DNA from 2 places in the Epilithonimonas sp. 33E genome. Region 2 is predicted to be linked to the other one. Evidence: riboswitches for the same ligand, from Rfam matches in the RefSeq annotation. Region 2 holds a riboswitch; the other holds the start of a gene.
What was found. Region 2 has a riboswitch for S-adenosylmethionine ahead of AC5P2S_RS11715 (TonB-dependent receptor plug domain-containing protein). Riboswitches for the same ligand answer to the same signal wherever they lie in the genome.

Region 1: linked by a shared signal. The riboswitch ahead of AC5P2S_RS16650 (alpha/beta fold hydrolase) and the one ahead of AC5P2S_RS11715 (TonB-dependent receptor plug domain-containing protein) in region 2 are both predicted to bind S-adenosylmethionine.

Annotation. Positions count from the first base shown of each region.
Region 1 is NZ_CM182009.1:3,613,017-3,629,962, reverse strand. It holds gene AC5P2S_RS16685 (DUF4350 family protein) at 1-974, shown strand, start outside; gene AC5P2S_RS16680 (AAA family ATPase) at 980-1,975, shown strand; gene AC5P2S_RS16675 (GxxExxY protein) at 2,020-2,424, shown strand; gene AC5P2S_RS16670 (DUF58 domain-containing protein) at 2,453-3,784, shown strand; gene AC5P2S_RS16665 (OsmC family protein) at 3,892-4,314, shown strand; gene AC5P2S_RS16660 (MGH1-like glycoside hydrolase domain-containing protein) at 4,359-6,965, opposite strand; gene AC5P2S_RS16655 (glucose 1-dehydrogenase) at 7,251-8,057, opposite strand; SAM riboswitch class I at 8,231-8,335, shown strand; gene AC5P2S_RS16650 (alpha/beta fold hydrolase) at 8,388-9,335, shown strand; gene AC5P2S_RS16645 (ACT domain-containing protein) at 9,335-10,873, shown strand; gene AC5P2S_RS16640 (O-succinylhomoserine sulfhydrylase) at 11,000-12,160, shown strand; gene AC5P2S_RS16635 (DUF8617 domain-containing protein) at 12,187-12,441, shown strand; gene AC5P2S_RS16630 (homocysteine S-methyltransferase family protein) at 12,510-13,523, shown strand; gene metH (methionine synthase) at 13,527-16,208, shown strand; gene metF (methylenetetrahydrofolate reductase [NAD(P)H]) at 16,233-16,946, shown strand, end outside.
Region 2 is NZ_CM182009.1:2,544,260-2,561,205, forward strand. It holds gene AC5P2S_RS11680 (tetratricopeptide repeat-containing sensor histidine kinase) at 1-1,565, shown strand, start outside; gene AC5P2S_RS11685 (helix-turn-helix domain-containing protein) at 1,598-2,158, shown strand; gene AC5P2S_RS11690 (hypothetical protein) at 2,228-2,377, shown strand; gene AC5P2S_RS11695 (helix-turn-helix domain-containing protein) at 2,381-2,923, shown strand; gene AC5P2S_RS11700 (hypothetical protein) at 3,012-3,926, shown strand; gene AC5P2S_RS11705 (EamA family transporter) at 4,012-4,902, shown strand; gene AC5P2S_RS11710 (copper-transporting P-type ATPase) at 5,198-7,825, shown strand; gene AC5P2S_RS11715 (TonB-dependent receptor plug domain-containing protein) at 8,014-10,833, opposite strand; SAM riboswitch class I at 10,949-11,051, opposite strand; gene AC5P2S_RS11720 (DUF72 domain-containing protein) at 11,201-11,935, shown strand; gene AC5P2S_RS11725 (SIR2 family NAD-dependent protein deacylase) at 11,937-12,629, shown strand; gene AC5P2S_RS11730 (carbon-nitrogen hydrolase family protein) at 12,767-14,278, shown strand; gene AC5P2S_RS11735 (DUF4197 domain-containing protein) at 14,345-15,139, shown strand; gene AC5P2S_RS11740 (CoA transferase subunit B) at 15,206-15,859, opposite strand; gene AC5P2S_RS11745 (ABC transporter ATP-binding protein) at 15,979-16,946, shown strand, end outside.

The DNA of each region.
Region 1 (16,946 bases), 1.1 Mb from region 2:
TATCACCTTATGCTTATTATCAAAAAAAACAGTATAAAAAACCACATAATATTTTAATCATTCAGAAAAAACTAGACGATGTTTCCTGGGAATATATTATGAATGAAGTGGCTAACGGTTCCGATGTAATGTGGTTCACCAACAACACAACTGCCAAATTGAGAGATACGCTGGGTTTTCGATTCAAAACAGTGAGTTTCGAGGACAATTATTACCTTCAGCTAACGGATAAGAAATTAACAGACAGTCGGTTACTGATTGATAAGCTTCCGGATAATCAGGGTTTTTCTTACATCAGAAGTGACATTGAAATTCTTGGAAAAACTTTGCATAAAAAAAGTAATAACGAATCTTCAATAAGTGCAGATTTTGTTAAAATCAATTTTGGAAAAGGACATTTTTATGTTCATTCGGAGCCATTGATTTTGACAAATTACTATCTCCTTAAGTCAAAAAATAAATACCTGGAAAACGTTTTGTCATATCTCCCAGATAGACAGACGGTTTGGTTTGTGGAAACAGACACACCGTTGTCTATGTCGCCGTTGAGATTCATTCTCGGTAATCCACCATTAAGGTATGCCTGGTATCTGTTATTGCTGGGATTGGTAATTTTTGTGTTCTTCAATGCGAAAAGAAAACAACGGATTGTGCCGGTGATCGAACCATTAAAAAACACATCTCTCGATTTTATCAGAAGCATAGGGAATCTTTACCTTCAGGAAGGTGATTTTCACGAGATGATGGCCAAAAAAGCTCAATACTTTTTGAACAGAATAAGAATGGATTTACTGATCGATACGCAGCATCTGGATGAGCAATTCATTATTAAATTACATTTGAAAACCGGAAAAAACATAGAACTTATAAAAGAAGCAGTTGCATTGGTGAAAAAAGGACAAGACCCTTACGCCAGTGTGATGAAGGAGGATTTGATAAAGATGAATCAGCTTCTGGATCAAATTTTAAAATAATAATTATGGAAGAACAATATCAAGATCAGGCGCCCGAATTCCAGTCCAGGCTGGATATGACGGAATTACGAAATAATCTGGAACGCGTAAAAGCAGAAATCGCCAAAGTGATTGTCGGTCAGGAGAATATGATTGAACATTTGCTCGCAGCACTGCTCTCGAACGGCCACGTTTTGATAGAAGGCGTTCCGGGCGTCGCCAAAACCATTACTGCAAAGCTGTTGGCGAAAACAATTTCGGTCGATTTCAGCAGAATACAGTTCACACCGGATCTGATGCCGTCTGATATCTTGGGAACATCAGTTTTTAATGTGAAGGAAGCGGATTTCAAATATAAAAAAGGTCCCATTTTCTCGAATTTTGTTTTGATTGATGAGATTAACCGTTCACCAGCAAAAACGCAATCGGCGTTGTTCGAAGTGATGGAAGAACGTCAAATCACAATGGACGGCATCAAATATCCAATGGAAGAGCCATTCTTGGTGGTTGCTACTCAAAACCCAATCGAACACGAAGGTACTTACAGACTGCCGGAAGCGCAACTCGACCGTTTTCTCTTCAAAATACAAGTGGGTTACCCAAACCTGGAGCAGGAAATTGAAATCATCAAAAATCAACATCATAATAAGTTAGAAGACAAAACGGATGTGGTTCAAACCGTGATTTCCGGACAGCAATTGAAGCAATATCAGCAATTGGTAAAAGATATCATTGTCGAGCAAAACCTTCTGGAATACATTGCAAAAATCATTATCAATACAAGAGAAAATCAGTTTTTATATCTCGGCGCTTCACCAAGAGCAAGTTTGGCTTTGTTGGCAGCAAGTAAAGCTTTTGCTGCAATCCGGGGTCGTGATTTTGTAACACCGGAAGATATTAAAGAAGCATCGTTTGGGGTTTTAAGACACAGAATTATTGTGTCTCCGGAACGTGAAATGGAAGGTTTGACTGCGGACGAAATCATCAGGCAAATCTTGGAAAGCATCGAAGTTCCAAGGTGATAAACCACAAAAGGAACAAAAGAAAATAAACGCACAAATGAAAAATGACAAAAGAATATTTAACGGATTTAACATATAAAATTAATGGAGCCTGTATTGAAGTTCATAAAATTTTAGGTTCTGGCTTGTTGGAATCAGTTTATCATAAATGTCTTGAAGAAGAGTTTAGAATTAGAAATATTAGTTATAAATCAGAGTTAATTATCCCAATAAATTATAAAGGAAAAGACCTAAATTGCAATTTCAAATGTGATTTTTTAATTGAAGATTTAATTGTTTTAGAAATAAAATCAGTTAATGAAATGAATGATATTCATAGAGCACAAGTATTGAATTATATGAATCTACTTAAAGTTCCAAAAGGTATTTTAATAAACTTTAATGTAAAAAATATTTTTAATAATGGTCAAGAAACTTTTGTAAACAAGTATTTTAATCAATACAAATAGCTTTGTGTCTTTTGTGGTTTATATCAAAATGAAAACATTAAAACAAACATACCTCAATAACAAATTCTTCTTCGCATTATTCGGCGTCGGAATCTGCTATGTTTTGGCATTTTTCTTTCCGGTGATGATGTGGATAGCCAATTCGTTACTGGTTTTTGTTTTATTGTTAACGATTTTGGATGCTTTAATTTTATTTCAAAACAAAGAAGGAATCAATGCGCAGAGAATCTTGCCGGAAAAACTTTCCAATGGCGATGAAAATTCGGTGAAAATTGATGTCCGGAACAACTATAATTTTAATATCAATACTAAGATCATTGACGAAATTCCGTTCCAGTTTCAAAAACGGGATTTCCTGATCAAGAAAAATATCGAAAGTGGAAATCATTCATTGTTCGAATATATTCTGGAACCAAAAGAGCGTGGTGAATACAGTTTTGGAAATCTGAATATTTATGTTAATTCGCCGATCGGATTGGTTTCCAGAAGATTTGCATTTCAAAAAGACGCGAACTTGCCAAGTTATCCATCATTTATCCATCTCAGAAAATATGAATTGATGGCGCTTCAAAACGAATTTTTGTTGGGCGGAATCAAGAAAATCCGAAAGTTGGGACACACGATGGAATTTGAGCAGATCCGGGATTACGTTCAGGGCGATGACATCCGAAGTATCAACTGGAAAGCGACATCCAAGACCAACAGATTAATGGTCAATCAGTTTCAGGATGAAAAATCACAACGGATTATGATGTTGATTGATAAAGGCAGGACAATGAAAATGCCTTTCAATGGCTTAAGTTTGCTGGATTATTCGATCAATGCAACTATGGCTTTGTCACATATTATTCTGAAAAAGGGCGACCGCGCCGGAATGATGACTTTCGCTAAAAAGACAGAAAATAAGGTTGCTGCAGATAATAAATCCGGACAATTAAAAAAGATTTCCGAAGCTTTGTACAACGTTCAAACCGATTTCTTCGAAAGTGATTTCGGAAGGTTGTATCAGGATACGAAATACCATTTGAATCAAAGAAGTTTGGTTTTGCTTTTTACCAATTTTGAAACGTTGGACGCCCTAAATCGTCAAGTAAAATACCTGCGAGGCATCGCTAAAAATCATCTTTTGGTAGTCATATTTTTCAAGAATTCTGAGGTTCACAAATTGCTGAATACCAATCCGGAAAATATGCAGGAAATTTATGACGAAATCATTGCTGAGAAATTTGAATTTGAAAAAAAACTGATTATTCAGGAACTCAGAAAATATGGGATTTACAGCATTTACACACTTCCGGAAAATCTCAATATAGAAGTGATTAATAAATATCTGGAGATAAAAGCAAGAGGAATTTTGTAAATTTGAATTTAATTACAAATCTTATCTAAGCGAAGCGTCTTTATGAACTTAAAAGCATTAAATTAAGTAGAAAAATCTTTGTGCGCTTTGTGTTAAAAAAATTAAAAATGAAAATTACACTTAATAGAATCAACAACGACTTTTTATTCGAATGTTCCAATGAACAAGGCAACTCAATTTTACTTGACAACACAACTCTGCCAGGCGCAAAAGGTGTTTCGCCAATGCAATCTTTGTTAATGGCGGTTGCCGGTTGCAGCGGAATCGATGTGGTTTCGATCCTAAAAAAACAACGTCAGACGATTACAGATTTCAAAGCCGAAGTTGAAGGCGAAAGAGTTCAGGTTGATGAAGCAAAACCTTTCAAATCTATCACAGTGAAGTTTTTCCTCGAGGGCGAAATCGACCCGAAAAAAGCTAAAAAAGCAGCAGAATTATCTTTCGAAAAATATTGCTCTGTTTCCAAGACTCTGGAACCGAATGTTGAGATTTCTTATGAAGTCAGCGTTAATGGAATTATTGTAGAATAATAAAATTTAAAAAACCTTATCAAAAATCTGATAAGGTTTTTAGTTTATCGACTAGAAAGCCTCGGCTGAATCAACTTCGCCACCGTAGAAGTCCATCCGGTTTGATGGGAAGCACCAACACCGCGACCATTATCACCGTGGAAATATTCGAAGAACATAATGTAATCTTTGAAATGCGGGTCTTGGTTAAATTTCTCCACACCACCATTGAACGCCCTGTTTCCGTTTTTATCTTTCAGGAAAATGTTACAAAGTCTGTCACTGATATCTTTTGAAACTTCTTCCAGATTCTTTTGAACGCCACTTCCTTTCGGATATTCTATCGTCAATGCATCACCAAAAAAGAAATGGAAGCGTTGCAGACTTTCTACAATCAGGAAATTGATCGGGAACCAAATCGGTCCGCGCCAATTGCTGTTTCCACCGAACATTCGGCTGTCGCTTTCCGCAGGTGTATAATAAACCACGTGTTCCTGTCCGTGAACAGTGAATCGGAAAGGGTTTTCCTCATAAACCTTGGACATCGCACGGATTCCGTAATCACTTAGAAATTCAGATTCATCAACCAGCCTTGTCAAAACTTTGGTCAATCTTGTTTTTCTGAGAATACTTAAAAGATGCTTATTTCCTTCACCTTCAACATACCATTGGGAAACCAGTTTTGTCAGTTCTTGCTTATTTTTCAGAATCCATTCCATTCTTTTTTTGAATTCGGGAAGTTTTTCCAAGAGACTATGTTCCACAACTTCCACAGCAAACATCGGGATCAATCCAACAATGCTTCTCAGTTTCAGATTCACACTGTCTCCGTTGGAAAGCTGGAGTAAGTCGTAGAAAAATCCGTCCTCTTCGTTCCAAAGTCCTTGCTTGGCATCACCAATGTTTTCCATAGCTTCAGCGATATAAAGATAATGCTCAAAGAACTTAATGGCCATATCTTCATAAACCGGATTGTAAGTTGCCAGTTCCATTGCAATACGCATCATATTCAAGGCATACATCGCCATCCAACTGGTTCCATCGGCTTGTTCAAGATGTTCGCCGTCGCCCAATTCCATATTTCTATCGAACGCTCCGATATTATCCAGACCAAGGAATCCGCCTCCGAAAAGGTTATTTCCGTTGTAATCCTTCCGGTTAACCCACCAGGTGAAATTCAACAATAACTTCTGGAAAACTCTTTCCAGAAAAGCCAAATCCGGTTTTCCATTATTTTTTTCATCGATTTTAAAAACACGGAATGTTGCCCAGGCGTGAACCGGTGGATTCACATCATCAAAATTCCATTCATAGGCAGGTAATTGCCCATTCGGATGCATATACCATTCTTTGGTCAATGTAACCAATTGATTCTTTGCAAATTCCGAATCAATTACAGAAAAACTAACGCAATGGAATGCCAAATCCCAGGTTGCGTACCAGGGATATTCCCATTTATCGGGCATCGAGATGATGTCTTTGTTATGAAGATGTTCCCAGTCGCTGTTTCGTACGAAACCTTTTCTTTGGATCGGGAAATTAGGGTCGCCTTTCAGCCATTTTCCAATGTTGTAATGATAGAATTGTTTGTTCCAAAGCAAACCGGCAAAAGCCTGTCTTTGAACATTTTTCTCATCTTCATTATCGATGTCTTTCTGGATGTTGGCGTAAAATTCGTCGGCTTCCTGTTTTCGTCTCGAGACAATTTCATCAAAATCCCAGAACGCATCCTCCATAATATGAGGCGACAATCGGAATTCGAAAACCTTGTTGCTGTTCGCTTCTATGATTTCTTCACAATGAAGAGCAGCTTTTGTTCCAGTTTTAGAAGGATTTACAGTATCAAGACCTTTCGTAATATATTGATTGATTCCGTCCTTGAAAAAACCTTCTGTCTTCGGAAGATTGAATAATCTTGAACGATTCGTTTCATTCTCACAAAACAAGGCATCCACATTTCGGTTTCTGGAATATAACTTTTTGATGCTCAGACTATCGTGATGAACATCAATTTCGCCCGGCTTAGAAAAGCCAAATTTCGCTTTATAATCATTATAACCCCACATCCAGTTATTTCTGTACCAGACTGTTGGCAAAACCACGATTGGCGCAGATTTGTTACTTCTGTTATGGACATCGACCCTTATTAAAAAATCGTCTTCGCCGGCTTTTGCATATTCAATAAAGATGTCAAAATATTCATCATTGTCGAAGATTCCTGTGTCAATGATTTCATATTCCGGGTCTTTGTTGGAGCGTTGTGCATTTGTATTGATGAGGTCATCGTACGGAAACGCATTGATAGGATATTTGTAAACCATCTTCATGTAGCTATGAGACGGCGTGTTGTCGAGATAATAAAAGATTTCCTTGATATCTTCGCCGTGATTTCCCTGATAATTGCTCAATCCGAAAAAACGTTCCTTGACTCTGCAATCATTTTTATTCCAGAAAGAAAGCGCAAAGCACAATTGCTGTTTCTCATCAGAGATTCCTGCGATGCCTTCCTCAGCCCATCGGTAGGTCCAGGCTTCCGCTGTATCATGACCGGTAAATCCCCACGCATCGCCGTTGGTACTGTAATCTTCGCGTACATTTCCCCATTGGCGATGGCTCACGTAAGGTCCCCACTTTTTCCAATTAGGATTTTTTAATTTTTCTTCTTCATTCATTTTTCTAATTATTTTTCGACAATAATTATTCTTTTTATTAGGAGCAACACGGTTGTACCTTTGCTAGAACATCCCAACCCGCTGTCCACTATATCTTTTTTGTCATTGCGAACAACGTGAAGCAATCTGTTGAACTTATCGACCATCGCAATAACAAAAAAGGATGCCGTTCCCATCGGGGCTATGTTGAGGTTTTGCTTCTTTGATTATATAAATGATAGTTGATAAATAATAATTGATACAGCATAATGAAATCATTTATCACTTATCATTCATCATTCATAATCACCCGTTATCCGCAAAACTTTCCAGCGTTGTCATTCCGCCATCCACATAGATACTCGCACCGGTAATATAATCCGAATAATCACTTGCCAAAAATACGGCTAAATTCCCAATATCTTCCGGTTGCCCGATTCTGTCATACGGAATCAGCGTCATTAGCGCATCAAGAGATTTTTCATTATCCCAAGCCGATTTGTTGATTGGTGTTTGGATAGCACCGGGACAAATATTATTCACACGGATTTTTTGTTTCCCATATTCCTGTGCCAGCGTTTGCATCAGCATTCTAAGCGCACCTTTGCTGGAAGCATAATTAGCGTGTCCGGCCCAAGGGATTGTTTCGTGAACGCTGCTGATGTTGATGATTTTTCCCAATGCTTTGGATTTATCGGTCATTCCGCGTTTTAAGAATTCTTTAATCGCTTCCCGCGAACAAAGAAATTGTCCTGTAAGATTGACATCAATCACTTTTTGCCATTGTTCCAGAGTCATATCAACAAAGGCTGCGTCTTGCTGTAAACCGGCATTATTAATGAGAATATCAACGGTTCCGTATTGATTAATAGTCGTTTGAAACATCGCCAAAACTTGGTCTTCCTTACTCACATCACATTGAATAATCAATCCTTCGCCACCGTTTTCCTCAATGGTTTTCAGGGTATCTTCAGCTTCCGGACGAGAATGTTCCGATGAATGATTCACGATAACAATGGCTCCGGATTTTGCCAGACTGATAGCGATTCCTTTTCCTATTCCGCTGCTGGAACCTGTAACAATAGCAACTTGTTTATTAAGATTAATGTTCATTGTTTATTTTTTTGGTGAAGTTGGTTAAGCAAATATTGTACACAATTGCTGTTATAAATTTCTTAAATTGGATTGTTAATAAAAAATTTATACTGACTTTTTTCAGTTTATTTGGAAAAATAACAATTTCTTATCTATCTTTGCGCCCAGATTTGTTCATTCACATATTGAAAATGTTATCGAGAAAGGTGGAGAGATTAGACTCTGTGAAACCTTGGCAACCCTTCGGGAACGAAGAAGGTGCTAAATTCTATCTGCAATGGCAGAAAAGATAACCTAGACATTTATTCTACATTTCCTGTAGCATTTTCAATTTTTTACAAGACAAAATTGGAAAACAAGCTACAACATATCAACATTCAACACTTCGAAACTCAGAACGGAAAAGTTCTCGATATCCCGTTAAGCTATCAGCTTTTCGGAAAAGAACTGTATTCGGCTCCAATTGTTTTGATCAATCACGCTTTGACGGGAAACTCTGATGTTGCCGGCGAAAACGGCTGGTGGAAATCTTTGGTTGGAGAAGGAAAAGTGATTGATACTAATCAATTTACAATTATCTGTTTCAATATTCCAGGCAATGGTTTTGACGGATTTTTCATTGATAAATATGAAGATTTCACAGTTCAGGATATTGCATCGGTTTTTCTGCAAGGATTGCAAAAACTTAAAGTCAAAAAATTATTCGCTTTGGTTGGAGGCTCAATTGGAGGCTCAATCGGTTGGGAAATGCTGGCTTTAGACAATAATTTAGTCGAAAAATTCATCCCGGTTGCAACAGATTTCAAAACGTCGGATTGGTTGCATTCTCAATGTCTGGTTCAGAAATTTTTATTAGAATCAGAAGATAAGCCTCTTGAAAAAGCCAGAGTTCACGCCATGTTATGCTACAGAACACCGGAATCACTTAACTCAAGATTCAACCGGGAAATCGATTCCGAAAAGAAAATTCTGAAATCTCACGACTGGCTCAATTTTCACGGAAAACGATTAAGCGAAAGGTTTAGTTTAAAGGCTTACAAACTCGTTAATCATCTTCTGATGAACATTAATGGAAAGCAAAATGAATTGGAAAATATCAATGCAGAGATCCATTTAGTAGCAGTAGATTCGGACCTTTTTTATCCCGCTTTTGAAATTAAGAATACTTACGATTTTTTACTAAATAAAAACAGAAATGTTCAGTATCACGAAATAAAATCTATTCACGGACACGACGCTTTCCTGATGGAATACCAACAACTGAACACAATTTTAAAACCTATTTTTTTGAACTGATGACAGACAAGAACGCAATTAATATTTATAGAAACAAAGCTTTAGTGAATTTCGAAGGAAAAGATTTCCTTGGACAAATCGGCGTGGATTCACGTATTTTTAATGCTTTGAATGGAGGCGGAATCAGCGTTGGTGTAATTTCCCAGCAAGCGATTGAAAACGGAATTTCTGTCTTGGTTGATGAAGATGATGCGCAGGATGCAGTGGATGTTTTGAAAAAAGAATTTGAAAAAGAAAAATCGGAAGGTCACGTCAGCAATATTTATAGTATTGAAAATCTTAGTGTGATCGGATTTGTTTCGGATAATTATAACAAGATTTTATCAGAGCTTCAGAGAAATAAAATTTTCCCTTTGTTGTTGAGTCAAATCGCTTCTGCCGGAAGAGTCAACATTGTTGTAACCGGAAATCAGACCGAAATCACAAAAAATATCATCGAAACCGATATCTACGGAAAACCGAAGACCGTTCATCTTGCGTTAATTGGTCACGGTAATGTTGGCGGAACTTTGGTTGAGCAGATTCTGGATTCAGCTTATGATATTCTTAATCGTAAAAGAGTGGATTTGAAAATCGTTGCAATTGCCAATTCAAGAAAAGTAGCTTTCAACAAAGCAGGTTTCGGAAGTGATTGGAGACAAAAAATCAAATATTCTCAAACAGAATCCAGTGTCCAGTCTTTGGTAGATTTTGCAAACGAACATCATTTGGAAAATTTGGTAATGGTAGATAATACAGCGAGTAAGGATTTTGTGAAAAATTATCCGGTTTTTGTGGAAAATGGTTTTGATGTCGTTGGTTCCAACAAAATCTACAACACATTACCGATTGCAGAATATAGGAATTTCAGAAAATTATTAGAAAAAAATAAAAAGAAATATCTTTATGAAACCAATGTTGGTGCTGGTTTGCCTTTGATTGATACTATCAAGCTTCTGCATCTTTCAGGCGAAAATATCACAAGAATTAAAGGTGTTTTCTCTGGAACATTGAGCTATGTTTTCAATAATTTTTCGCTTCGTAATGACAAATTTTCAACGATTATCAACGAAGCTTTGGAAAAAGGTTTCACAGAACCGGATCCGCGCGAAGATCTATCGGGAAATGATGTTGCAAGAAAACTGTTGATTCTGGCAAGAGAACTTGATTTGATTAATGAATTTGATGATATCAATATTCAGAATCTTGTTCCTGAAAGTTTGTTGTCTGTTTCTAAAGAAGAATTTCTTTCAAGATTGGAAGAATTAGATTCCGAATATCAGAAAATCAAAGAAAACCAGAAATCTGACCACGTCCTAAGATATGTCGGCGATTTGCACGGCGATTTACAAAAAGAAAAGGGTGAATTGGATGTGAAACTAATTTCCGTTCCAGCCAATTCGGCATTAGGACAACTAAAAGGTTCAGATTCTATTTTCGAAATCTATACAGAAAGTTACGGCGAGAATCCGATTGTCATTATGGGAGCCGGAGCCGGAGCAAAAGTGACTGCCAGAGGTGTTTTCGGAGATATTTTAAGACTTAGTGAAACCAAATAAATTAAATTAATGTAACAATATAAAAGTGTAGCAATTTACCAATTCTTATAAGCAGTGTCATTCTGAACGAAATGAAGAATCTCATTGTTACATTGGTAAATTATTACATTGGTAAATTAAAATTTTATGGAAAATTTTGAAACACAAGCCATAAGAATCCAAACCGAAAGAACTCAGTTTGACGAACATTCCACGCCATTATATCTCACTTCAAGCTTCGTTTTTGAAGATGCAGAAGATATGCGTGCGAGTTTTGCGGAAGAAAAAGACAAGAATCTTTACAGCCGTTTCAGCAATCCCAACGTTACCGAATTTGTAGATAAGATTGTGAAAATGGAAGGTGCAGAATCCGGTTACGCTTTTGCAACGGGAATGGCGGCGATTTATTCAACATTTGCAGCTTTGCTTGATGCGGGCGACCATATTGTGAGCTGTCAGTCGGTGTTCGGTTCCACTCATACGTTGTTCACCAAATATTTCCCGAAATGGAATATCGAAACGTCTTATTTCAAAGCAGAAGATGCGGAAAACGTAGAACAATATATCCAACCAAATACAAAAATATTATATCTGGAAACACCAACAAATCCCGCAATTGAAGTTTTGGATTTGGAATTTTTCGGACAGATTGCTAAAAAACACAATCTGATTTTCATCGTTGACAACTGTTTTGCAACACCTTACTTACAACAACCGATTAAATACGGAGCAGATATTGTCGTCCATTCCGCAACAAAACTGATTGACGGTCAAGGTCGTGTTCTCGGCGGCGTTGCTGTTGGAAAAGCTGATTTGATTCGCGAGATTTATCTGTTTGCAAGGAACACAGGTCCGGCGATGTCACCGTTCAACGCTTGGGTTTTGAGCAAAAGTCTGGAAACTTTGGCGATTCGGGTAGAGAAACATTGCGAAAACGCATTGAAAGTGGCCGAGTTTCTGGAAAATCATCCCAATGTAGAATTGGTAAAATATCCGTTCCTGAAATCTCATCCGAGCTATGAAATTGCCCAAAAACAAATGAAATTAGGCGGAAACATCGTGGCTTTCGAAATCAAAGGTGGAATTGAAGGCGGACGAAATTTCCTAAACAGAATTAAGATGTGTTCCCTTTCCGCCAACTTGGGAGATACGAGGACGATTGTTACGCATCCCGCTTCCACAACACATTCCAAACTTTCTGACGAGGAGAGAAACGAAGTTGGAATTACTGCCGGATTGGTACGTTGTTCCGTTGGATTGGAAAATATTGATGATATTATTAATGATTTGAAACAGGCTTTAGATTAAAACTTTATTACATATTTATAATTAAGATGCCTAAATATATTTGTAAGTGCGAAAACATAATCAACTTAAGCGATATACCTAGTCCAAATCAATTATTATTAATCGAAGACAAGGATTATGATAAATATTTTGGAAATATTGATGCTGAAAAATTATATCAAGATATGAATTTAGTTGTCAGATGTCCAGATTGTAAAAGACTTTATATTTTTGAAAATGGATATGATAAAGAGCCTATTGTATATCAAATAGAAAAAGGAAATTGGAATAAAAATGATTAATAAGTCATTTCTGAAATGTATATAATACCTTGTCGTTTCTTTTAGTAATGATAAAATTAAATTAAAAAATGAAAAATTCAGAACAATTATATAAAGCACTGAAAAACAGAATCCTCATCCTAGACGGAGCAATGGGAACGATGATTCAGCGCTATAATTTCACTGAGGAAGATTACCGCGGAGAACGATTCAAAGACTGGAAATCGCCATTGAAAGGAAACAATGATTTGCTGTCTCTCACGCAACCTGAAGCTATTGAAGAAATTCATAGAAAATATCTTTTGGCAGGCGCAGATATCATCGAAACCAATACATTTTCCGGAACAACCATTGCAATGGCGGATTATCATATGGAAAATCTGGTTTACGAACTAAACTATGAATCTGCCAAAATTGCTAAAAAAGTCTGTGATGAATTTACCGCTCAGAATCCTGATAAACCGAGATTTGTAGCAGGTTCCATCGGACCAACCAACAGAACGGCAAGCCTTAGTCCGGACGTCAATGACCCAGGTTACAGAGCCATCACTTTTGACGAACTCAGATTGGCGTACAAACAACAAGCAGAAGCTTTGCTCGACGGAGGTTCCGACATTCTTTTGGTTGAAACAATCTTCGATACTTTGAATGCAAAAGCGGCACTTTTTGCCATTGATGAAATAAGAGAAGAACGCAATATCACTATTCCAATTATGGTTTCAGGGACGATTACCGATGCTTCCGGAAGAACGTTGAGCGGACAAACAGCCGATGCGTTTTTGATTTCCGTTTCTCATATGGATTTGATAAGTGTAGGCTTCAACTGTGCTTTAGGAGCAAAACAATTGACACCTTATCTGGAAATTCTTGCCAATCAAACAGATTTCGGAATCTCTGCTTATCCAAATGCCGGTTTACCGAATGCTTTCGGTCAGTACGACGAAACTGCGGAGCAAATGGCCAATCAGGTGGAAGAATATTTAGAAAAAGGATTAATTAATATCATCGGTGGCTGTTGTGGAACAACCCCGGACCATATCAACGCCATTGCTGATTTGGCAAAAAATTATAAGCCGAGACAATTATCGGCAATTAGTCAATAATTTATGGAAACAGATTGTAAAAGAAAATATCTGAAATTATCAGGCCTCGAGCCTTTAATTATAACTCCCGAATCCAACTTTATCAATGTTGGAGAGAGAACCAACGTTGCTGGTTCCAAAAAATTTCTTCGATTAATTAAAGAAGAAAAATATGCCGAAGCACTCGATATTGCAAGAAATCAGGTGGAAGGCGGTGCCCAGATTTTGGACGTCAATATGGATGACGGACTTTTGGACGGGAAAACCGCAATGGTCAGATTTCTTAATTTGATTGCTTCTGAGCCAGATATTGCAAGAATCCCGATTATGATAGATTCCTCAAAATGGGAAATTTTGGAAGCTGGATTACAAGTCGTTCAGGGAAAGCCTGTTGTGAATTCCATTAGTTTGAAAGGAGGTGAAGAAGAATTCATCAAGCAGGCAAAAGCGATTAAAAGATATGGCGCAGCGGCCATTATTATGGCTTTTGATGAGGTTGGACAAGCCGATAATTACGAAAGAAGAATCGAAATTTCCAAAAGGTCTTATGATATTTTGGTGAATCAGGTTGGTTTTCCTTCCGAAGATATTATTTTCGATCTCAATATTTTCCCTGTTGCGACAGGAATGGACGAACACCGCAGAAACGCGATTGACTTTATCGAAGCAACACGCTGGGTTCGTACCAATCTTCCAAACGCTTCAGTAAGTGGAGGCGTTTCCAATGTTTCATTTTCCTTTCGTGGAAATGATTCTGTGAGAGAAGCAATGCATTCTGTTTTCCTTTACCACGCCATAAAAGCGGGGATGAATATGGGAATCGTGAATCCAACGATGTTGGAAGTATATGACGAAATTCCAAAAGATTTGCTGGAATTGGTGGAAGATGTAATGCTTGACAGAAAAGACGATGCGACAGAAAAATTGCTCGATTATTCCGAAAAACATAAATCCACAAAAAAAGAAAAAACCGAAGACCTCGCTTGGAGAGAGCAGGATTTACAATCGAGAATTACTCATGCTTTAGTAAAAGGAATTGATCGTTTTATAGAAGAAGATACAGAGGAAGCTAGAAAAACTTCAAAACGACCGCTTGATGTGATTGAGATAAATCTGATGACAGGAATGGGCGTTGTCGGCGACCTTTTCGGAAGCGGAAAAATGTTCTTGCCTCAGGTTGTAAAATCGGCGAGAGTAATGAAAAAAGCGGTGGCTTATCTTCAGCCTTTCATCGAAGCAGAAAAAGACCAGACTCAAAAATCCAACGGAAAAGTTCTTATGGCAACAGTGAAAGGCGATGTTCACGATATCGGGAAAAATATTGTAAGCGTGGTTTTGGGTTGTAATAATTATGAGATTGTAGATTTGGGCGTGATGGTTCCGGCAGAAAAAATAATTCAGACGGCCATTGATGAAAAAGTGGACGTGATTGGATTAAGCGGATTGATTACACCAAGTCTGGACGAGATGGTTCATATTGCAGACGAACTGGAACGTAAGAATCTGAATTTTCCTTTATTGATAGGTGGTGCGACAACATCTAAAGCGCATACAGCTGTAAAAATTTCGCCTAAATATTCTAACACCGTTGTTCACGTGAACGATGCATCCAGAGCAGTTGGTGTTGTGAGTTCTCTTTTAAACAGAGATAAATCCAATGCTTATGCTTTGGAAATTAGAAAGGATTATGATGAATTCCGTGAAAAATTCCTGAACCGACAAGTTGATAAAGAGTATGTTCCGATTGCAGAAGCGCGTGAGAAAAAATTCAAAATCGATTGGGAAAATGAAATTATTCCAACACCTAAAAAATTAGGAATCACAATCATCAAAGACCAAAATCTGGATGATTTAGTTGGATACATTGACTGGTCACCGTTTTTCAGAAGCTGGCAATTGTTTGGGAAATTCCCTGAAATTTTGACTGATAATGTTGTTGGAGAACAAGCAACGATTTTGTTTAATGAAGCGCAGATAATGCTCAAGAAAATTTTGAAAGAAAAGAGTTTTGAAGCAAAAGGTATTTTCGGAATTTTCCCAGCGAATGCAAATGAACAGGACGATATTTTGGTTTATGATGACAATCAGAATGTGATTTCGACTTTCAGAACTTTGCGTCAGCAACATAAAAAATCAGAAGGGAAAGAATATTTTGCTTTAAGTGATTTTATTGCACCAGAGAATTCCGGAAAACAGGATTACATTGGTGCTTTCTGTGTTTGTACAGGTTTTGGAGCGGACGAATTGGCAAAAGAATATGAAGACCAAAATGACGATTACAATGCAATTATGGTAAAAGCTTTGGCTGACCGTTTCGCAGAAGCCTTTGCTGAATATCTTCACAAAAAAGTCAGAACCGAATATTGGGGCTATTCTGAAAATGAAATTTTGGAAAATGAAGATTTAATCAAAGAAAAATATCTCGGGATTCGTCCTGCGCCGGGTTATCCGGCTTGTCCGGACCATTTGGAAAAGCTGACGATTTGGGATTTATTGAAAGTCGAAGAAAATATCGACGTGACTTTGACAGAAAGTTTGGCGATGTTTCCTACAGCAGCGGTTTCCGGCTATTATTTCGCAAATCCAAAATCCAAATATTTTGGTGTCGGGAAAATCGATGAAGACCAACTGAAAGATTTTGCCGAAAGAAAAGGTATCGAATTAGATTATGCCAGAAAATGGCTGGCTCCGAATTTGGCTGATTAAACTTTGAATTTTGAATTTAAATAAATGAAAATTACTGACCATATAAAAAACGCCAGCGGCAAAACACTTTTTTCTTTTGAAATTGTTCCGCCTCAAAAAGGAGTTGGAATCGCCGATTTATATAAGAACATCGACCCGTTGATGGAATTCAAACCGCCATTTATAGATGTTACAACTTCTCGGGAAGAATATATTTTTCTTGAAAGAGGAAATGGTTTGATGGAGCGAAAAATCACAAGAATGCGCCCTGGAACTTTAGGAATTTGCTCAGCGATTCAGAATAAATATAATGTAGATACCGTACCTCACGTTCTTTGCGGTGGATTTACAAAAGAAGAAACCGAATATCTTTTGGTAGATTGTATGTACTTGGGAATTAATAACATTGTTGCTTTGCGAGGTGATGCGATGAAAGGTGAAAAATATTTTGAACCTTCTGTTGGCGGACACAAATATGCTTCGGATTTGGTGAAACAGATTCATGATTTGGGAATCGGAGAATATCTTCACGGCAAGATAGAATCGGACGTTGATAACAGTTTTTGCATTGGTGTTGCGGGTTATCCTGAAAAACATATTGAAGCACCTTCTATGAATTATGACCTTCAGATGTTGAAGAAAAAAGTAGAAGCAGGCGCAGATTATATTGTAACTCAAATGTTCTTTGATAACCAGAAATTCTTCGATTTTGTAAAGCAAGCCAGAGAAATTGGGATTGACGTTCCGATTATTCCGGGA
Region 2 (16,946 bases):
CCAGAACTTATGCTCTTTTAGCTTTAGCTCTTTATTACAGTGGAGATTATGATGAAAACATCAAATATTCTCTGAAGGCGATTGAACTTTTTGAAAAACAAAATGACCTTGAAAATGTATCATCAGTCTATGGAGAACTGGGCTTTCGGCTAAAAGCAACCAATCTTCCCGATGCAGAAAAATATATGATGAAAGGTTTGAGAATAGCAGAAAGAGAAAATTTTGTAAAACCTCTTTTAAGCATTTACAATAACTATGGCGTTATAAAAGACAATCTGAAACAGCAAGACAGCGCACTATTTTATTATTTCAAAGGCCTTGATATTAAAGTAAAAGTTAAGGACGCTGTCGGGATTCCGTATAGCCTGAATAATATCGGAGAAATTTACATCCATCAAAAAAAATTTGATCTTGCTAAAGAATATTTTGACAAGGCAATGAAACAACGAATTGCAATGAAAGATGAATATGGAATTGCTGACAATTACGCTTATAATGGTGATTTATATTTTGCAATGAAAAAATATCCGATGGCAATCCATAATTTTGAAAAATCTTTAGAATTAGCAGAAAAATATAAAATTACTAATCTGCTGAGACATGACTACAACATGCTAAGCCAGTCTTATGAACTTAATAAGGATTTGCCAAAAGCTCTTGAATATTATAAAAAAAACCAAGCTCTTAAGGACAGCATTATCAACAAGGAAACTTATGATAAAATGGCTGAATTGCAAATAAAATTTGACACAGCTAAAAAGGAAAAACAAATTCTAGAGCAAAAAAACCTTGAAAAGAAAAGAATGAATACCATTAAAATTCTTGGTATTCTTTTCTGTTTCGGAATCATCATTTCCTTTCTTGTTTACAGAACGCTGAAACTCAAAAACAAACAACAAAAGCAAGAATATGAACTCAAATACGCAATAGAAGAAATTGCCCATCAAAACAAGCTTCAGGAGCAAAGATTATCAATTTCCAGGGATTTACACGACAATATCGGTGCACAACTGACCTTCATTATTTCTTCCATAGAAACTTTGAAACAGGCTTTCAATATAAAGGATGAAAAAATCAATAATAAACTGACTTCGACTTCGAATTTTACAAAGGATACAATTACAGAATTGCGGGATACGATTTGGGCCATGAATCATTCCGAAATTGATTTCAACGAGATTAGGAACAGGATTCTGAATTTTGTGGAAAAAGCCCGAAAATCAACCGAAAATATCAATATTGCTTTTGAGAGAGATCCGATTCTGGACAACCTGCATTTTTCGTCTGTTGATGGGATGAATATCTACAGAATTACGCAGGAAGCTGTGAATAATGCTATGAAATATGCCGAAGCCAAGAACATTTTACTCAATGCCAAAAGTGTTGACCATCAAGTTCAAATTACCGTTACAGATGACGGAAAGGGTTTTGATATCGATGAGACAGAACTCGGAAACGGAATCCGGAATATGGAGAAAAGAGCATCAGAACTCAATTCAACACTCTCTATAAATTCTGAAACCGGTAAAGGAACTATGATTACTTTGGTTATTCCGAAAACTTAAAAACTTGTCAAAATTTAAGTATTTTTGAAGATATGAAAATCTCTATCAAAAATATGGTTTGCAACCGCTGTATTTCTGCAGTGGAATCGATATTGGAGGATTTGAAAATTGAGGTCAATCAAATTTTATTAGGCGAAGTCGAAACAAAAAATCAGATCTCTGACAAGGAACTCGAAACGCTAAACTTAAAACTGAAATCTACAGGATTTGAAATCCTGGAAGATTCTTCTAAAAAGCAAATTGAGAAGATCAAAACCTTGATCATTCAGAAAATTGCTGAGGAAGATTTGGATGATGATTTTATTTTGTCAGAATTCTTAAGTTCCGGATTACACAAAGATTACAGTTCTATTTCCAAGCTTTTTTCTCAAAATGAAAATGTAACACTGGAGCAATATTTCATTCTTCAAAAAATTGAAAAAGTGAAAGAATTACTGCTTTATAAAGAATTGAATCTGACCGAGATTTCACAGAAATTGGGTTACAAAAGTGTTCAGCATCTTTCCAATCAGTTCAAGAAAATTACAGGCTTCTCTCCTACTCAGTTTTTGAATTCTAAGGAGAAAAAGAGGATCGCGTTGGATAAGGTTTGAAGTGAGATTTTGAAATTTGAATTTATTTCTTTATATTTTATTTATAAATAAATTTTTAAATAATTGAATATGTCCGAAAAAATTAAAAAATTGCTTTCAGATTTAGCAAGAGAATATGACAACACTCCAGAAGGAAAAGAAAAAGAAAGATTATGGAGAATAATTGAAAAAACAGCAGATATTATTTCTGGAAACATAATTATTGAAGAAATAGAATAAAACTTGCAATCCAAAGTCAAAACCCTTCGCGAAGCAAAAAACCTAACTCAAACTGAGCTAGCGGAAAAATCCGGACTTTCGTTAAGGACCATTCAGAGAATTGAATCCGGACAAAGTCTCAAAGGTTTTACTTTGAAAGCCATTGCGCAAACTTTGGAAACCGAACCGGAAAATCTATTTTCAAAGAATGAAGAAATTACCCAAATCGACAGGGCAAAACTCATTAATTTATCAGCTTTAGCAGGATTAATTATTCCGTTTGGCGGGATAATTTTCCCAGCGATTTTGACTTACAAAACTAAAGATTCCAAGAATAGAGAATTAGGAAAAAGTATTATTTGTGTTCAGATTATTTTGGCATTTTTTGTTTCGGTTCTATTGATATTAAGCCCATTTATTCAGCATTGGTTTTCTATTGGATTTCCATTATTTATAGTTCCTTTGATGGCATTTATCATCATCAAACTCTGGATTGTCATCAGAAACGGAATCAGTCTCAACCAAAAAAATCAACTTTCTATAAAGCTGATAAACAACTTTTTATAAGCTTAGTCACAAAACTGACGTAAAATTGTCATATTATTTTCGCAGCAAATTCGATTTCAAAGACCGAATGTTGCAGAAAAATTAGACAATGAAACTTTTTAAGAAATTAGCTTTAGGATTTTTAGCCATTTTGGTTTTGATATTGGTTGGCGGTTATATTTATTTCGACCAAAAATTTACGCCTGAAAAAAACTATCTAACTGTCAAAAACGAAAGCGGAAATATCCCAATTACATGGCTAGGAAATGACAAAAATGTTTTGCTGCTTCCTATTTATTTTCCCGGAAATCCCGAAACTTATTATTTACAATTTGATACCGGTTCACCTTACACCGTATTTTATTCTGATCCGATAAAAAATATCGAAGAAATCTCAATTAATGACGAAAAGGCAAAAACTGCTTTCTTTGTTGGAAAAACAGAAATATCATCAGAGCAATTCAAAATTTTTAAAAGCAATAAAAGTGGTGAAAAAGATTCAATCCAAATCATTGGAACGATTGGCGCTGACATCCTGGAAAACCGAAAAACCTTGATTAATTTCAAAAGCAATCAGGTTGTTTTCAATTTAAATCAGATTCCAAAAGAATCCAAAAACCAACTTTTCGATTTCAAATTCAGGAAAAGGAAAATCATTATTCCGGGAATCCTAAAAGGTGAAGAACGAAAATTCCTTTACGATTCCGGAACCAGCGCTTATGAACTATTGACCTACAAAGAGGAATGGCAAAGTCTGAAATCTCAAAATTCAAAAATCAATATCGAAAAATCACAGTCCTGGAACAATGTTTTGACAACCTATACAACCGATTGTAATGAAAATATCCAATTCAAAAACCAACAAATTCCTGTTAAAAAGGTGACTTATGTGGAAGGCTTTTCCAATCTGCAGTTTTCTATGATGAAGTATTCCGGAATGACGGGAATGCTGGGTAACAAAATATTTTTAAATCGTAATATTTTCATTGATTGTGTTGATAAGAAAATTGCAATTACAGATTGAGAAAATCAATAAATTTGTAGGAAAGTTCGGGTAAAAGTTGCCTATTTTTGCACAGCAATTTATTGATTCAAAAAGAAACAACGTCTTGAATAATCTCAAACATTATCTCGCTGCTATTTTAGCATTTTCTATTTGGGGAACTTTTAGTTTGGTGCTGAAACCCCTTCATTCTTATGCATCTTCGGACATTCTTTTTTACAGGGTTTTCAGTTGTGCATTGATAATGTCGCTAGTTTCGATTCTTTTCAAAAGAGAAAAACTGAAACAGAACTTAAATTATTTCAAATACATTTCTAAAAAAGCGAAAAGAAAAACGATTATTGTTAATGTCGGAAGCAGTATTTTGTTGACCGCGAATTGGTTTTCATTTATCTATGTGATGAATCACGTGAGCGTTCGTGCAACGTCGGTCGCCTATTTAGTTTGTCCGATTATCACAACAATTTTGGCTTATTTTATATTGAAAGATAAGTTGAGTAAACTCCAATGGTTGTCGGTTTTTCTGAGTTTGTTTGGCTGTATTTTGTTGTCTTACACCAATATTTCGGATATGTTTTACAGCAGCTTGATTGGCTTCACTTACGCTGCATATTTGGTTTGCCAAAGTCAAAATAAACAATTCGATAAGTTTCTGATTCTTAATTTTCACATCGTTTTATCTGCTTTGATTTTGTTACCATTTTTCCCTTCTTATTCCGGAACGGTTCCAACGGAATTAAAGTTCTATTTCTTTGTCGAGATTATTGCAGTGATATACACGATTGTACCATTGTTACTCAATCTATTTGCATTGACAGGAATTGCCTCTTCAAAAGTCGGAATGATACTGAACATTAATCCCATCATCGCATTTATCTTAGCCAGTACAGTTTACAAAGAACCATTGAACCTCATTCAAATCTGTTCTTATGCACTGATATTCTTGGCAGTGATTATTTTCAATGCGAAGGAGATTTTCAGGTTGAAGACAGAATAATCATTATAAGTTTCATTTAAAGTTTTGTGAATGAAAATGGCTGCAAAACAAGCTATATTTAACATTCTAACTTTTAACAATGAAAAACAATTATTTCTTAATTCTAATCTTTCTTTCAGGTTTTATTTTCGGATAAAAAAATAATTTCTCTAACAATAGAAGTTTAAGTTATTAGAGAATTAAACCTTCAGTAACTTCTGGAGTTTTCTGTTTTTAGTATATATAACATCTTTCCATTTATTTATAACTGATTGGCATCTATTTTTCAGAAATTTGTATTATTAAACATCTGAAAATGGAAAACCACAATCATCATAATCACGACAATCTACATCCTAGTCAAAGAATTTCACCAAGCTCGGTCTATTATTGCCCGATGGAATGTGAAGGCGAAAAACTGTATTTCAAACCCGGAAGATGCCCGGTTTGCAATATGTTCCTTGTTCCGATAGAAGAACGCGATGATCATAAAAACAAGCCTCAAACCTATTCCAAAACTAACCTCCCGGAAAGTTTCAAAGATAAAATCGGAGATTATTTTTGCCCGATGTTTTGCGAAGGCGACAAAACTTATGAATCAGATTCAGGTTGTCCGGTTTGTCATATGCATTTGGAGAAAATTACTGAGGACTTAGTAAAAAGTTCAGCAAGTCACTCGCATCACCATCACCAACATGAGACGCCCACAATTAATCAGGCAAAAAATGCAGGCAAATACTACTGTCCAATGTTTTGCGAAGGTGACAAAGTTTATGATTCCAACGTCGGCTGTCCTGTTTGCGGAATGGACCTCGTGAAAATACCGGAGAAAAAAGCTGTTGAGTATACTTGTCCAATGCACCCTGAAATTGTGCAAAATGAACCCGGGAATTGCCCAATATGTGGAATGGATCTCGTTCCAAAACCTTCAAAAGATAACGATCACGAAGATGAAACTTATAAATTATTAAGAACAAAATTCTGGACAGCTTTGGCATTTTCTATTCCTGTTTTCATTTTATCCATGAGCGGAATGTTTATTGATTGGCCATTTTCTCATAAAGTTCAGGGGATTTTGGAATTGATTCTGACATTGCCGGTTCTGTTTTATGCAGGTTGGTTTCTGATGAAACGTGGCTGGGTTTCTTTCAAAACATGGAATCTTAATATGTTTTCATTGATTGCTTTGGGTGTTGCTGCGGCTATGATTTTCAGTTTAATTGCATTATTCTTCCCGAACATTCTTCCTCACGAATTGGCACACGGAAGCAACACTCCACTCTATTTCGAATCCGTTTGCGTGATTCTGACATTAGTCATAATGGGACAGATGATGGAAGCAAGAGCACATATGAAAACAGGCAAAGCCATAGAAGCATTGATGAATCTCTCGCCTGACACTGCCAATCTGGTTGTTGAAGGAAACGAGAAAAAAGTATCATTGGCAGAAATTAAAATCAACGATATTTTGAGAGTAAAACCAGGTGAAAAAATTCCTGTTGATGGAAAAATAACTGAAGGCAATTCTAATGTTGATGAATCGATGATTACAGGAGAACCTATTCCTGTCGAAAAAAAGACCGGCGACAGAGTGACATCAGGAACGATTAATGATAACGGAACATTTCTAATGAGAGCCGAAAAAGTTGGCGATGAGACATTGCTTTCTCAAATCATCAAGATGGTCAACGATGCAAGCCGAAGCAAAGCTCCAATCCAGAAATTGGCGGATAAAATTTCCAAGATATTTGTTCCCACAGTGATTGGAATTGCTGTTCTGACATTCGTTTTATGGTCCGTTTTCGGTGGCGAGAACAAGCTTATTTACGCTTTTGTGAATGCTGTAGCCGTTTTGATTGTTGCCTGCCCGTGTGCACTTGGTCTGGCAACTCCAATGAGCCTGATGGTCGGAATCGGAAAAGGCGCTCAAAACGGAATTTTAATTAAAAATGCGGAAGCCCTGGAAGAAATGCACAAAGTCAATGTTCTTATTACAGATAAAACAGGAACTTTAACAGAAGGAAAACCAAGTCTAGACCACATAGAATCATTTGAAAATACTGATAAAAATGAAATTTTGAAATTAGCCGGTTCATTGAATCAGAATTCGGAGCATCCATTATCCAATGCGGTTTTAGACAAATTTAAAACTCAAAATTTACAATTTGAAAAAGTTCAGGACTTCGAAAATATTTCCGGAAAAGGCGTAAAAGGAAGAATCAATAATGAAGAAATTTTACTTGGAAATGAAGCATTATTAAAACACTTCAATATAGAAATTCCTGAATCATTAAAACAAAAAGTCATTGTAAAACAAGATGAAGCTAAAACGATTTCTTACCTCGGAAAAGACGGAAAAGTTCTTGGATTCTTAAGCTTTTCAGATAAAATAAAAGCGACTTCAAAACAAGCTATCAATTATCTCCATTCTCAAAACATCGAAGTGATAATGATGACCGGCGACAACGGACACACCGCAAAAGCAGTGGCAACAGAACTTGGAATCACAAACTTCAAAGCCAATTGTCTTCCGGAAGATAAAATGAACGAGATCAAAAAACTTCAAAATGAAGGGAAAATCGTAGCAATGACAGGAGACGGAATCAATGATGCACCTGCTTTGGCTCAATCCAATATCGGAATTGCAATGGGAACGGGAACAGATGCAGCAATTGAAAGTGCTGAAATCACACTATTAAAAGGCGACATTCTTGGAGTTGCAAAATCAAAAATACTAAGTGAAAAACTGCTTAAAAACATTAAAGAAAATTTATTCTTTGCTTTTATTTATAATGTTTTAGGAATTCCGTTAGCTGCTGGTCTGCTCTATCCTTTCTTCGGAATTTTGTTAAGCCCAATGATTGCGGCGGCGGCGATGAGCTTCAGTTCTGTTTCCGTCATTCTGAATTCTTTGAGGTTGAATAATGCGAAACTGGATATTTAAGTTAAACACAAAGGCACGAAGCCCAATTTATTTTCGAAAATGTTTTAAGATTTTTATTTTTAATGATGAAATGCTTTGTGCTTTAAAGCTTAACTTATATTTTTTGTCCTTGTGTTAAACAAAAAAAGGCATCTGGAAAATTCCAGATGCCATTCAAAACAAAATAAAAACCTTAAAAAAATTTCATGTTAAAAAGAAACGGTCAACTTGCTAAACACATATCTGCCGTTCTGTCCGAACTGTGATGTTGATCTAGAATAGATAAATTGATCATTATTCGTAGAGCTTGTTACATTTTTAGTCGGATAAATATCAAATAAATTGTTTGTTCCAATAGTTAAATTAAAATTCTTGTTGATATCGTAACCTATAGACAAATCGGTAATAATCTTATCTGAAATTAATTGATGTTCGTAAGCATTTCCATTGATACCATCTGCACCATAAACTTTTCCGTAGTAAGTATTTCTCAGATAGAAATTGAAATCATTCCATTTTAAATTATTAGACAAACTCGCTTTCACCTTTGGAACCGAGTCCTCTAGATAAACTCTTGATTTCTCTCCGAAATAGGTGTTTTCCAACCCTGCATTCTTCAACAAATCGGAAGCGTGGATATCGCCGACTTTTTTGGTTCTATTAAAATTGATGGCAAAATCGTTATTCAATTTTATAGCGCCAGTTCTGTAATTATGACTGATGACCACATCCAGACCTTTTGTTTCTGTATCAATAGAGTTGGCAAAAAACTGAGCAGCATTGACATTAGCAGCATCCATCGCATCCCGAACCGGGCCAAGATTCGGATTATTTTGAATTTGTAAATCCGTAGGTCTTGAAAATTGGTCGGTTAAAGCAATTCTATCATCGATTCTGATAAAATACGCATCCGCAGTAATATTCAAATTCAAAGCCGGGATTTTATAAGTAAAACCAGTGCTTACGGATTTAGAAGTTTCTTGTTTTAATTTATTGATTCCCAATCCTGTTGCAATAGTGGAGTCATTACTAAAAGTTCCAACTTCTACCAATTGCGGCAGATTACTTCCCGGAAGAGACGTAAATAATGTTGATGTTGTATTGTAATAAATCTGATGTATAGACGGTGCTCTGAAGCCTGTGGAACCTGCAAATCGGAAATTAAGATCATCCGTTAATTTGATTCTTGACGCCAGTTTGTAATTGAAAGTCGAACCAAAATCCGAATAATCCTCGTAACGAACCGCTGCATCTACCAAAATCCAATTGGTAAAATTGAATTCCAGATCAGCATAAGCCGCATAAGCATTTCTGTTTTTGTCAGTTCTGTTAGCTTCCCGGAAACCTGCAAAAACCTGAGAACTTCCCGGCAATGCTGCACCAAAAAAATCGGTTGGTTTATCAGAACTTGATGTTGTCGGTGTCTGTGGATTACCATAAATATCGTAAGCCGTGTAAGAAGCTTCTTCACCTGGATTTTCTTTAAAATTCTCGTGACGCTGCTCTGCTCCAAAAGCGACATTCAGACCTTCAAAAACATCAAATTGTTTGCTGAAATCCAAATTAATTGTATTCTGCAAAAATTGCAATCCACCGGCGTTGAAGGAACTTGGAGAATTGAATCTCAAACTTGTATTCCCTGTATTTTCAATCGTATAATCAAAACTGTTCTGTCCGAAGGTGTTACTGAAGTCCACATTCCAGCCGTTCCATTTTCCTTTGATTCCGGCAGACAAAGATACATCCTGAATCTTGGTATGAATCTCCGGCAAATAACCATCGATATACAATCCGGTAAACGTTCTTGCCTGTGTCGGTCTCCTGTAAAATCCACCTGACGCACCATCTCTAATAGAATAACCACCGAAAGTGTAGACTTTCCAATCGTCATTTAACGGTACTTCTACATTTGCAAACAGCTGATGATTGTTCAGTTTCGATTGCCCAACCTGTTGGTTAAAATCTTTTCTGGTTTGACCTCTGTATGCCAGCTCCTGATCTGTTAAATAGTTTAACTGATCTGTCGTAAATGCTGATGTTTTAAGAACATTTTGCAAAGCCGTTATGCTATTTGCAGACTGGATGTTAGACTGAAGATTTGGAGAAATCGAATTAAAATAACTAATACCTTGCGCATATTGATGGATCAGATTGACGAAATCCTGTTCACCAGCCGTTCCTTTCAGATTATTGATGTTATTGAAATAAGAAGAAAGATTCACGCCATTTTCCGCAGCTCTTTTTTCGATGGAATTATAAGCATTATATATTGGAGCACTTTCTGTTCCGGCTCTTCTGGTCGGATCACGAAACTGCGAAGACCACGTAATATTATAAAAACCTCCTCTTTTTCCAATTTTGTTTCCATAATTCAAATCTAATTGAAATTGCTGTCCATCATAATTTCCCGTGTGGTCATTGGCTGCAGGCGTGAGATAACCTCCATAATTCAGTTGGCCTGTCAGTTTTCCTGTATCTCTTTTCAATTGCAGGTTCATAACTCCGGCAATGGCATCAGAACCATACTGAGCCGAAGCGCCATCTCTCAAAACTTCAATTCTGCTCAAAGCAAAAGCCGGAATGGCATTAAGATCCGTTCCCACTGTTCCTCTTCCCGGCGTCCCGTTCACATTGACAAGTGCTGAGGTGTGTCTTCTTTTTCCATTCACCAAAACCAGAGTCTGGTCTGGACCCAAACCTCTTAACTGAGCAGGATCAAGATGGTCAGAACCGTCTGCATTGGTTTGTATGGTTGATGTAAAAGATGGTGCAATCGTATTAAGGATCTGATTAATATTAGTTTGAGGCAAAGATTGTTGAATATCTTTCAGGTTGAAAACATCCACAGGAACCGGGCTGTCCGCTTTGGAACGTCCACCGCTTCTGGAACCAACTAAAACCACCTCTTCAATTTGTTTATCAGAAGTAGAATCTTTCACAGGCTTTGTTTCCTGAGCCTGAGTTAAATAAATTCCCGAAAAGAAAACAACTGCAGTAGACAACACAGCTTTTCTCCCGGATCTGTTCATAGTTTTTTGAATCATATTTTTAAATTTTACGTTTTATATAAAAAAGAAAACTTCTCCCAGACAAGTCTGAAAGAAGTTATATTGAGACGGCATTACAACCGCAATTAACATTTTCAACTTATCTTTCCTTTTTTCAAAGGCTGAATGTAACACCTTACCAAATCGGCAGGTTGTCAAGACTTCAATGGGTCAGTTCCCTCGGTCTTTCTTAATAAGTATGACAGCAATTCATTATCACGAGGCAAAAGTATTAACTAAAATCATTATATCATACTATTTTGGTATGATAAATATCATATTTGATTTTAATGACTCAAAAAAGTATTGACAAACTGCTATTTGGCACAAAAATTATTTTTAAATTTTCATGAAAAGTTCTAAACAGAAATATCATATTGGTTGCTCCGGATTCTATAATACAGATTGGAAAGGCTCACTATACCCTGAAGATTCTCAGAATAAAGATTTTCTGAAATTATATTCCAAAACATATAATACGGTAGAAATCAACAGTACATTTTACAGAAAGCCAACAGCAAAAACACTTAAAAAATGGAATGATGAAACGCCAGATGATTTTAAATTCTTTATTAAAATCCCTAAAGCTATTTCCCATTTCGGTTATTCGGAAAGTAAAAAAGATGAATGTTCAGATTTTTGTAAACTGATTGATGAAAATATGGGACACAAATTAGCCGGATTTCTGATTCAATTTCCATCATCTTTTCATTGCACAGAAAACAACATCAACTGGCTCAATAAAACTTTACCTGGCGAGTTTCTAGTTGCAGTTGAGTTCAGACATCAATCCTGGTGGAATGATGAAATTTTCAATTTATTCAAGAAATATCAATGGATTTTTTGCGGCGTTAGTTTTCCCGGAAAAATCCCTGAAGATGTGATTATTACAAATTCCAAAATCGGATATTATCGTCTGCATGGAAAACCGACACTATACAAATCGCTTTATTCGGAAGAATTTCTTGATAATCTCGCACAAGAAATCAGTAATACCAATCAAGAGTTTTACATCTATTTTAATAACACCTGGGGAACTTCTGCAATAGAAAATTCATTATATTTAAAGAAAATTCTTGAATAAGTTGAAAAAATTAGTGGTGTTATCAGGAGCGGGAATTTCTGCCGAAAGTGGTATTAAAACCTTCAGAGATTACAACGGACTTTGGGAAAATCATCGCATCGAAGATGTTGCATCACCCGAAGGCTTTGCAAGAAATCCTAAGTTGGTACTGGATTTTTATAATGCCAGGCGAAGACAATTGAAAGAAGTAGAACCCAACGAAGCACACAAAATTTTAGCCGAACTGGAAAACCATTTTGACGTTCATATCGTCACACAAAATGTAGATGACTTGCACGAACGCGGCGGCTCTACAAAGATCATACATCTTCATGGTGAACTCAGAAAAGCAAGATCTTCTTCGGATGAAAATGAAATCCTGGATTGGGAAGAAGACATAATTATTGGTAATTTACATTCCGATGGCTCGCAACTTCGTCCGCATATCGTCTGGTTTGGAGAAATGGTTCCGGAAATGGACAATGCAATTAAAATCGCTTCAGAAGCGGATTTATTTTTGGTTATCGGAACATCTATGCAAGTTTACCCGGCCGCTTCGGTTATTAGATATGTGCCGCGGCATTGCGAGATTTTTGTCATCGACCCTAATCTTGACAATCCGAATGCATTTACCAACAACGACAATTATTTCAAAACTTCGGCAACGGAAGGGATGAAACAACTGAAAGAAATATTAATCAAAAAATATACATAAAACTACAAAAGACACAATTTTTTTGATAAGATAAATGCTTAAAGAAAAATAATTTACTAAAAGTTCATTTAATTAACTTAATAATTTAAAATTCTTCTTTTGTAACTTTTGTGGTTAATCAATAAAAAATATAGGTAATGCAGATAGAAATCAGAAAATTAAGCATTGACGATTACGACGAATTGACAGAAGCAATGCAGAAAGCCTATCCGGAGATTGATGACAATGTCTGGAGCAAACGTAACATCCAGAAGCTAACTTCAATTTTCGCAGAAGGTCAGATATGTATCTTAGTGGACGGAAAATTAGCAGCAGCGGCATTATCAATCATTGTTCAATACGAACTGTTCGGAGACCAGCATACTTATAACGAAATCACCGGTAATGAAACATTTAATACCCACAGCAACAACGGGAATGTTCTTTACGGAATCGAAGTTTTTGTCGACCCGGAATTCCGTGCGTTAAGATTAGGACGACGATTATATGATGCCAGAAAAGAATTGTGCGAAATCCTTAATCTCAAATCCATCATCATTGGCGGAAGAATCCCGAATTACCATCTTTACAGCAAAGAATTATCACCAAGACAATATATAACCAAAGTCAGGAATAAGGAAATCTACGATCCGGTTCTGAGTTTCCAGATCGGAAATAATTTTTCGCCGGTCAAAATCCTGAAAGGTTATCTGAAAGGCGATTCTGAGTCGGAAGAATATGCAGTCCTTTTACAATGGAATAATATCTATTACACTGCAAAGAAGAACACGATGCAGGACAGTGTCATTCGCTTGGGATTAATTCAGTGGCAGATGCGGTCTTTGAAAAATCTGGAAGATTTCTATAAGCAAGTTGAATTTTTCGTGGACGCCGTTGCGGGTTATCAGTCGGATTTCTGTCTGTTTCCGGAGTTGTTCAACACACCCTTACTGGCACCTTTCAATCATATGAATGAACGCGAATCGATGGAGAAACTGTCGGAATTAACGGAAGAAATCAAGGAAAAAATTTCAGAATTTGCCGTCAGTTATAATGTGAATATCATTTCCGGAAGTATGCCGATCCTGGAAGAAGAAAAGTTATATAACGTCAGCTATCTGCTTCACAGAGACGGAAAAATTGACGAGTACCGGAAAGTTCATATCACACCAAACGAACGCAAATATTACGGTATGACCGGCGGCAATGAAATCAAAGTTTTCGATACGGATTGCGGAAAAATCGGAATAGTTATTTGCTACGATGTAGAATTTCCGGAACTTCCAAGACTGCTGGCAGATCAGGGAATGAAAATATTATTCGTCCCTTATCTCACGGATACCCAAAATGCTTACATGCGCGTCCGTAACTGCGCCTCTGCAAGAGCTATTGAAAACGAATGTTACGTTGCCATTGCAGGCTGTGTCGGCAATCTGCCCGGTGTTAACAATATGGATATCCAGTTTGGGCAAGCAGCGGTTTTCACGCCTTCGGATTTTGCGTTCCCTTCCAACGCTATAAAAGGTGAAGCAACACCGAACACCGAGATGACCCTGATTGTGGATGTGGATCTCAACCTTCTGAAAGAACTACATCACAACGGATCGGTGAAAACAATGTCCGACAGAAGGCAGGATCTTTATGACGTAATTTTGAGGAATCAGAATTAATTAAATTTTAAATAAGTATTTAACATCAATTCAATTTGCTCATCTAATTTGATATAACAAAACTTAATGAAAAAGAATTATTTAATTATTGCGGGATTATTGCTTTCAACATTTACTCAAGCCCAGATTGGTGATGTTCTCAACAGCATCATCAAAGAGAAAACCGGCGTAGATCTTACAAAAACAAAGCCTACGAATTCCAGCTCAACCAATACAACAACTACATCGAATTCCAATATTAATCTTGGTAATCTGACTCAGACCGAAATTTCGTCAGGCTTGAAGCAAGCCTTGAATATTGGTGTCACTGAAGGTGTCAAAAAACTAGGCGTTACGGACGGCTTTTACAAAAATGACATGGTGAAAATCCTGATGCCGGAAAAACTAAGAAAAATCGATACTACACTTAGAAGCCTGGGAATGGGAAGTCTGGCCGATCAAGGTATCAAGTTATTGAACAGAGCTGCGGAAGATGCCGTTACAGAAGCTACTCCGATTTTTGCCAATGCCATAACTTCAATGACGATTACGGATGCAAAAAATATTCTTCTCGGCAACAATACGGCTGCTACCAATTATTTGCAGACCAAGACTCAAAGCCAGCTATTCACAGCATTCCAGCCAAAAGTCAAAGCTTCGCTTGGAAAAGTAGGCGCAGACACGGTTTGGAAAAATTTGATTTCGAAATATAATCTATTGACAGGTCAAGCCGTCACTACTGACCTGAATGAATATGTAACTACAGAAACCATCAACGGCGTTTTCAAAATGGTGGCAGAAAAAGAAACAGGAATCAGAAATAATTCGGCGCTCAGGACGACTACGCTTTTAGAGAAAGTTTTTGGAGCAGTAAAGAAGTAAATATTTTATAAACCACAAAAGTCACAAAAGATAAAGTAATTCTTTTGTGACTTTTGTGGTTTATAGTTAAAATTGCATCTCCGGAATTTCGCCTTCAATAATCAATTCAGCTTCTGTGGCTTTCACAATATCTTCAACAGAAATTCCCGGCGCTCTTTCCAGAAGTTTGAAACCTTTATCCGTAATTTCCATAACCGCTAATTCCGTTACCACTTTTTTGACGCAATTGACGCCTGTCAAAGGCAATGTACATTTTTTGAGGATTTTTGATTCACCGGCTTTGTTCACGTGCATCATTGCCACAATGATATTTTCTGCCGAAGCTACCAAATCCATTGCGCCGCCCATTCCTTTGACCATTTTACCAGGGATTTTCCAATTGGCAATATCACCGTTTTCAGAAACTTCCATTGCACCCAAAATTGTCAAATCCACTTTTTGACTTCTGATCATCCCAAAACTGAAAGCAGAGTCAAAAAACGAACCGCCGGGAAGAATAGTAATCGTCTGCTTTCCTGCGTTGATGAGGTCTGCATCTTCTTCGCCTTCGAAAGGAAAAGGTCCCATTCCCAAGACACCGTTTTCACTCTGGAATTCCACCGAAATATCCTCCGGAACATAGTTGGCCACCAAAGTCGGAATCCCGATTCCAAGGTTGACATACATCCCGTCTTTCACTTCTTTTGATATGCGTTGTGCGATTTGTTCTTTTGTCAGCATAGTAAAAATTGTTGTTGCAATATATCAATATTTCATCTCATAGAAAAATGCTTTTTTGCCGATACAAATTATTATTAAAAACTATCGGATTTATATCAGTAATTTTGCAGTCAACAATTATGAAAACATTATTACATTACCTCAAACCACACAAATGGCTGATCATTGCCTCGTTGGTTTTAGCCGCTATAAATCAGGTATTTTCATTATTTGCACCGGCAATTACAGGAAATATCCTTGACCAATTGGTAACACACCCACACTTTTTTGATAAAGAAAAGCTGATTCCCAGAAATCTGAATCAATTTCTTTACGGAACCGATATTTATCATGGTGCATTTTACTTTTTAGGATTGCTGATTGGGACGGCAATGGTCAGCAGAATTGCAAAAGCGTTTCAGGATTACGCCGTGAATGTTATTACTCAAAAATTCGGGGCCAATATCTTTACGGATGGATTGCAGCATTCTATGGCGTTGCCTTATCAGGAATTCGAAGACCAGAGAAGTGGCGAGACTTTATCGATTCTGACCAAAGTAAGAGAAGACTCAGTGAAGTTTATTACCAATTTCATTAATGTCTTTTTTGGGATTTTGGTAAGTATCATTTTCGTTTCGGTTTATGCAATTAGACTGCATTGGTCTATAATGCCGGTTTATATTGTTGGAATTTTCCTGATTGCATTTGTAACGAATCTTTTAAGTAAAAGAATCAAAAATATTCAGAAAACCATTGTTCTTGAAACTACAAGTCTTGCTGGAAGCACTACCGAAAGTTTAAGAAACATCGAGATTGTAAAAAGTTTAGGTTTGACCAAACAGGAAATCAACCGACTGAATAACAATACTTATAAAATCCTCGGACTGGAACTGAAGAAAGTAAAAAGTATCCGTTCATTGAGTTTCATTCAGGGAACGATGGTTAATTTTCTTCAGCAGTTGATTACTTTGACACTTCTGTATTTGATTTTCAGAGACGTTGTAACGCCCGGACAATATCTGTCATTGATGTTTTACGGATTTTTCATTTTCGGCCCGATGCAGGAAATCGGAAATATCATCATTTCTTACCGTGAAGCCGAAGCATC